One region of the Streptomyces sp. NPDC008125 genome, then DNA from elsewhere that is predicted to be linked to it. Evidence: riboswitches for the same ligand, from Rfam matches in the RefSeq annotation. Region 1 holds a riboswitch; the other holds the start of a gene.

Region 1 (3,399 bases):
CACCGGCGCCCACGGGGTGTGCGAGAAGTGGCCGATGCGCAGGTCGGCGCGGAGCTCGCGGAGCATCCCGGGGACCAGCGCGAGGTGGTAGTCCTGCACCAGCACGGCGGCGCCCTCGCCCGCCTCCTCGGCCAGCGCCTCGGCGAAGGCCCGGTTGTACGTCTCGTACGCGGCCCACTGGCGCCGGAACTCGTCGTCGAAGACCGGCTCGACGGGGGTCTGGTAGAGCAGGTGGTGGACGAACCAGAGCACGGAGTTGGCGATGCCGTTGTACGCGTCGGCGTGCACGGCGGCGTCGATGTCCAGCATCCGGACGCCCTCTTCGCCGACCCCGCGCCGGACCGCCTCGCGGTCGCCGTCGCCGAGTGCGGCGCAGACCCACACCTTGTCGTCGACGGCGCTCAGCCCGGAGACGAGCCCGCCTCCGCCGCGGCGTGAGTCGAGGGAACCGTCGTCGTTCAGCGTGTACGACACGGGGCCGCGATTGGACGCGACGAGGACCTGGGCGGCGTGCTCGGAGACCATGTAGCGGAACCTAGCCCGATACGTAACCCCCCAAACGTGTTCGAGGCCGGTCCGGGTCGGGGGGTGCGTCTCGCGGTGTGCTCGACGCGGGGCCGCGCCGGGTGGGGCGGCACCTCGTGCCGTGCAGCCGGGCGGGAGAACCCGGGCCGGGTCAGGCGGCGCGTCTCGCGGTGTACTCGGGGATCTCCCGGACCGGCGGCCGTTCCTCGGTGTCCACCGCGTAGGTGTGTGGCCGGAAACCGTCCTCGTTGCGTTCGAACTGGGTCAGCACCGGGCGCACCAGATGTCCCACGGAGAGCCGCAGCTGCGCGGTCCGGTAGATCGCGGCGGCCATCCGTCCCAGCGCCTGCCCGTCCTGGTGGCGGTGGCGGCGGACCCCGACGTCGACCTGGGCCAGGGCGTCGAGCCCCACGGTGTGCAGCGCGTCCACCAGGAGCCCCAGCTCCACGCCGTAGCCGACCGGGAACGCGAGCTGTTCCAGGAGCGGGCGCCGGACCGCGTACTCGCCGCCCAGCGGCTGGACGAAGCCGGCCAGTTCCGGCCAGTGCAGATTGAGCAGCGGGCGTGCGACCAGTTCGGTGACACGGCCGCCCTGCGCGGGCGCACCGGCCGGCGCGTGGCCGTCCGCCGTCTCCAGCGGCCGGTCGTACATCGCCTTGACGAACTGGATGCCCGGGTCGGTGAGCAGCGGGCCGATGATGCCGGAGACGAAATCGGCGGAGAAGTCCTTGAGGTCGGCGTCGACGAAGCAGACGATCTCGCCGCTGGTCACGAAGAGCGACCGCCAGAGCACCTCGCCCTTGCCGGGGACGGCGGGTATCCGGGGGAGGATCGCGTCGCGGTGCACCACCCGGGCTCCGGCCGCGCGGGCGACGGCGGAGGTGGCGTCGGTGGAACCGGAGTCGATCACCACGAGTTCGTCGACGAGCGGGACCTGCTCCATGAGCTCGTGGCGGATGGTCCGGACGATGTCGCCGACCGTCGCCTCCTCGTTCAGCGCGGGCAGGACGACGCTCACGGAGGAGCCCCGCGGGTACCGCCTCCTGGCCGCCAGGAGGCGGTCCAGCGGACGGTCGGAGACTGCCCAGGAACGGCGGTTCAGCCAGCTGTCGACCTCATCCAGCACGGGCGATACTCCCTGCGTGTGATCCATCTCGCGGTTCGGACGACTACCTCAACCGTCGGGTGCTTCGGTTACAGTCTTGAACAACGCTCACCGCCTTCGCATCTCGGGGTCGGAGGGCGGACAAACGCCTGGATCGCACGGTCCAGTGCCATAGCGCTCATCCAGAGGGACTGAGGGAACGGCCCGTTGAAGTCCCGGCAACCCTCCCGCCGGCCGCGAGGCCACGGTGGGGAAGGTGCCAATTCCGTCTTGCGGCGAAATGCGTCGCGAGGAAGATGAGGAGAAAGGGCCTCCGCCATCATGGCTGTTCAGACCATTGCAGCGAATTCCGGCACGTCCGTGGACCTCGGTCCCGCCACCGCGCTTTCCTGTCGCGAGTGCGGCGAACGCTTCGAACTCGGTCCCATTTTCGCCTGTGCGTCCTGTTTCGGGCCACTCGAAGTGGCGTACGACCTGCCGGGCGGCTCCCCCGAGGAGCTGAAGAAGCGCATCGAGGCCGGCCCGAACAACATCTGGCGCTACGCGCCGCTGCTGCCGGTGCCCGCCGACGTCGCCGACAAGCCCAACATCAACCCCGGCTTCACCAAGCTGGTCAAGGCCGACAACCTCGCCCGCGAGCTGGGCGTCACCGGCGCCCTGTACGTCAAGGACGACTCCGGCAACCCGACGCACTCCTTCAAGGACCGTGTCGTCGCGATCGCCGTCGAGGCCGCCCGCGCCTTCGGTTTCACCACCCTCTCCTGCTCCTCCACCGGCAACCTCGCCGGCGCGGTCGGTGCCGCCGCCGCGCGGGCCGGCTTCCGCTCCTGCGTGTTCATCCCGCACGACCTGGAAGAGGGCAAGGTCGTCATGGCCGCGGTGTACGGCGGCGAACTCGTCGGCATCGACGGCAACTACGACGACGTGAACCGGTTCTGCTCCGAGCTCATCGGCGACCCGCTGGGCGAGGGCTGGGGCTTCGTCAACGTCAACCTCCGCCCGTACTACGGCGAGGGCTCGAAGACCCTCGCGTACGAGATCTGCGAGCAGCTCGGCTGGCAGCTCCCGGACCAGCTGGTCATCCCGATCGCGTCCGGCTCCCAGCTCACCAAGATCGACAAGGGGCTCCAGGAGCTGATCAAGCTCGGTCTCGTCGAGGACAAGCCGTACAAGATCTTCGGCGCCCAGGCCGAGGGCTGTTCCCCGGTCTCCACCGCCTTCAAGGCCGGCCACGACGTGGTCCGCCCGCAGAAGCCGAACACGATCGCCAAGTCGCTCGCGATCGGCAACCCGGCCGACGGCCCGTACGTCCTGGACATCGCCCGCCGCACCGGCGGCGCGGTGGAGGACGTCGACGACGAGCAGGTCGTCGACGCGATCAAGCTGCTCGCCCGCACCGAGGGCATCTTCGCGGAGACCGCGGGCGGGGTGACCGTCGGCGTGACGCAGAAGCTGATCGAGGCCGGCCTGCTCGACCCGACCCTGACCACCGTCGTCCTGAACACCGGCGACGGCCTGAAGACCCTGGACGCCGTCTCCCCGACGACCGGCCTGACGGCGACCATCCGCCCGAGCCTGGACGCGTTCCGCGACGCGGGTCTCGCAGCCCACTGACCACCCGAGAACCGAGGAAGGCAATCCCCATGAGCGTCAAGGTCCGCATCCCCACCATCCTGCGCACGTACACCGGTGGCCAGGCCGAGGTCTCGGCCGAGGGCACCGTCCTCTCCGAGGTCATCGAGTCCCTGGAGAAGGACCACCCGGGCATC
Region 2 (3,399 bases), on a different contig from region 1:
TCATCGCGACCAAGCGGATCTGCCTCGGCCTCCAGCGCCGCGACAAGGAGAAGGTGCTGCACGGACGCGAGTCCGGGCTCATCAAGCGCCTGCCGCACGGCGAGTTCGTGGAGGTCCACGAGCCGCTCAGCCCGGGCCAGCTGCACACCCTCACCGCGCACGAGCAGTACACCCCGCTCGAGATCGGCCCCACGGTCGACGAGAACGGTGTCGAGCGCAAGGTCTCGGCCCTCACGAAGCTGCGCGCCAAGCTCAGCAAGGGCTACTACGGCGAGCACAACCAGATCGCCAAGCCCACCGTCGAGGAGTACAAGGAGATCACCAGCGGCCACGGTCACCACTGATCGCCTGAACTGATCGCCACAGCGAGGAGCCCCGTCCATTCGCCGGACGGGGCTCTTCGTCGTTCCCGGGCCCCGATAGGGTGGACGGACACCCCCTTTCCGGCTGTGGAAAATCTTGGAGCGGACCATGAACGTGGTGACCCCGGACGGCGGCGACAGCGCGGCGGACCGTTCCTGGTCCGGCGTACTGACGCCCCTGCTGCGCGGCCAGGACCTCGGCGCGGACGACACCGCCTGGGCCATGGACCGGATCATGAGCGGGGACGCCACCGACGCGCAGATCGCGGGCTTCGCCATCGCGCTGCGGTCCAAGGGCGAGACGGTCGCCGAGGTGAGCGGCCTGGTCCGCGCGATGTACGCGCACGCCCGCACCATCGAGGTGCCTGGGCCCTCGGTCGACATCGTCGGCACCGGCGGTGACCTCGCGAAGACGGTCAACATCTCCACGATGTCCGCGATCGTGATCGCCGGTACCGGGGCCAAGGTCGTCAAGCACGGCAACCGGTCCGCCTCCTCGGCCAGCGGCGCCTCCGACGTCCTGGAGAAGCTCGGCGTCAACCTGGAGCTGACCCCGCAGCGGGTCGCCGAGGTGGCCGCCGAGGCGGGCATCACCTTCTGCTTCGCGGTGAAGTTCCACCCGGCCCTGCGGTACGCGGCCAAGGCCCGCAAGGAGCTGGGCACCCAGACCACTTTCAACATCCTCGGCCCGCTCACCAACCCGGCCCACGTCCGCGCCCAGGCCGTCGGCGTCGCCGACCTCAGGATGGCGCCCATCGTGGCCGGCGTCCTCGCCGAGCGCGGCAACTCCGCGCTCGTCTTCCGCGGCGACGACGGCCTCGACGAGCTGACCACCACCGCGACCTCCCGGGTCTGGGTGGTCCGGGGCGGCGAGGTGCGCGAGGAGGCCTTCGACCCGCGGCACGTGGGGCTGGAGCTGGTGCCGGTCGAGGCGCTGCGCGGCGCCGACCCCTCGTACAACGCGGACGTCGCCCGCCGGGTGCTGGACGGCGAGAGGGGGGCCGTGCGCGAGGCGGTGCTGCTGAACTCCGCAGCGGCGCTGGTGGCGCTGGACCCGGGCGAGGGCACGCTCACCGAGCAGATCGGTGCCAAGATCGCCGCCGCCGCCGAGTCCATCGACTCCGGGGCCGCGCACCGCGCGCTGGAGCGCTGGGTGGCGGCCAGCAACGCCTGAGCTCCCCTGCCCGTACGCGTACGAAGGGGCGCAGTCCGTATCGCGGACTGCGCCCTTGCGTTCGTGGACACGTATGGCAAGATGCTGGCAGGTCATGAGTGACAGCGACTACGGCCCCGGCCCGCTGTCCGGCAACCCTCCGTCCGTGGCGGGGTGCCCCGGGTGAAGACCAGGCCGTAGGCAGCGAGGTCTGCGGCAAGCGCGGGCCCCTCGGCATCCCGAATGCCAGCCCCCGGGGTCCTGGTCCCTAGGGAGCCTCTTGTGAGCACGCGAATGCGATAGGGCGCAACGCCCTTCTCCGCACCTTTCCACCTTTTGCACCGTGCTGCCGCGTACCCGCCGGCTCGGTGAATTCGCCTGCGTATTACGGGAGTTCGTCATGTCCGTGTCTTCTGCTGCCCTCAACGCCTCCGCGCCCGCCGCCTTCGCCGACGCGGACTGCGCCCCGCTGCCGGTCCTCGGCAAGGACGTCACCGTCCCTCTCGTCACCGGGGGCGAAGTCACCTACGCGGCCCTCGACTACGCGGCCAGCGCCCCGGCGCTCCAGCGGGTCTGGGACGACGTCGCCGCCTACGCGCCGTACTACGGCAGCGTGCACCGCGGTGCCGGTTACCTCTCGCAGCTCTCCACCGACCTCTTCGAGAACAGCCGCGCCACCGTCGCCGAGTTCCTCGGCTGCCGCCCCGGCGACCAGGTGATCTTCACCCGCTCGACCACCGACTCCCTCAACCTGCTGGCGGCCGTGATCCCGGCCGGCTGCGAGGTGTTCGTGTACGAGACCGAGCACCACGCCTCGTTGCTGCCCTGGCGCGACGCCGAGGTCACCTATCTCAACGCGCCGCGCACCCCGGAGCAGGCCGTCGAGACCCTGGAGCGCGCGCTCGCCGACCGCGACCCGCACGGCCCGGCGCTCGTCTGCGTCACCGGCGCCTCCAACGTCACCGGCGAGCTGTGGCCGGTCAAGGAACTGGCCGCCGCCGCCCACGCGCACGGCGCCCGGATCGTGCTGGACGCCGCCCAGCTCGCCCCGCACCACCCGGTGGACATCGCCGGACTCGACGTCGACTGGGTCGCCTTCTCCGGCCACAAGCTCTACGCCCCCTTCGGCTCCGGCGTCCTCGCCGGCCGCGCCGACTGGCTCCAGGACTCCGAGCCCTACCTGGCCGGCGGCGGTGCCTCGAAGAAGGTCGCCCGGCGCACCGACGGCGGCGTGGACGTGGAGTGGCACACCACCGCCGCCCGCCACGAGGCCGGTTCGCCCAACGTCATCGGCGTCTACTCCATCGCCTCCGCCTGCAAGGCCCTCACCGAGGCAGGCTTCGACAACCTGGTCGCCCGCGAGCAGCGGCTGGTCGCCCGGGTCCGGGGCGGTCTCGCCGAGGTGCCGCAGGTCAAGGTGCTCTCGCTCTTCGGCGACGACGCCCCGCGCGTCGGCGTCATCTCCTTCGTGGTGGAGGGCTGGAACAGCTCCCACTTCGCCGCCGCGCTCTCCGCCGAGTACGGCATCGGCGTCCGCGACGGCCTGTTCTGCGCCCACCCGCTGGTCCGCACCCTGCTCGGCAGCGACCCGCAGGACCCGGGCGAGTGCGGCGCGCCGGAGGCCGAGCCGGGCGAGCGCTCCCTGAACGCCATCCGCGTCAGCTTCGGCGCCGGCACCCCGGACGAGCACGTGGACCGCTTCGTCCGCGCCGTCACCGAGCTGGTGAGCGAGGGCGCGCAGTGGAAGTACCGCACCGAGGGCGGCCGTTGCGTCCCCGACCGGGGCGCCGCGCAGCTCTGACGGCGACAGCACTTCGGCCGGGGACGGGCAACTGCCCGTCCCCGGCCGAAGTGCTGCCGAGGACCGCTTCGCGAGCGGTGGTT

The links. A riboswitch is a leader RNA that binds a small molecule or an ion and turns the genes downstream of it on or off. The one in region 1 is predicted to bind S-adenosylmethionine.
Region 2: another riboswitch for S-adenosylmethionine. It lies ahead of ACFZAX_RS18960 (aminotransferase class V-fold PLP-dependent enzyme); the one in region 1 lies ahead of thrC (threonine synthase).

What each region holds. Positions count from the first base shown of each region.
Region 1 is NZ_JBIBHR010000003.1:182,724-186,122, forward strand. It holds gene ACFZAX_RS06075 (trehalose-6-phosphate synthase) at 1-525, opposite strand, end outside; gene ACFZAX_RS06080 (glucosyl-3-phosphoglycerate synthase) at 677-1,651, opposite strand; SAM riboswitch class I at 1,806-1,933, shown strand; gene thrC (threonine synthase) at 1,952-3,244, shown strand; gene ACFZAX_RS06090 (MoaD/ThiS family protein) at 3,274-3,399, shown strand, end outside.
Region 2 is NZ_JBIBHR010000010.1:173,326-176,724, reverse strand. It holds gene ACFZAX_RS18970 (cytochrome b N-terminal domain-containing protein) at 1-344, shown strand, start outside; gene trpD (anthranilate phosphoribosyltransferase) at 472-1,536, shown strand; SAM riboswitch class IV at 1,627-1,744, shown strand; gene ACFZAX_RS18960 (aminotransferase class V-fold PLP-dependent enzyme) at 1,916-3,316, shown strand; gene ACFZAX_RS18955 (Lrp/AsnC family transcriptional regulator) at 3,398-3,399, opposite strand, start outside.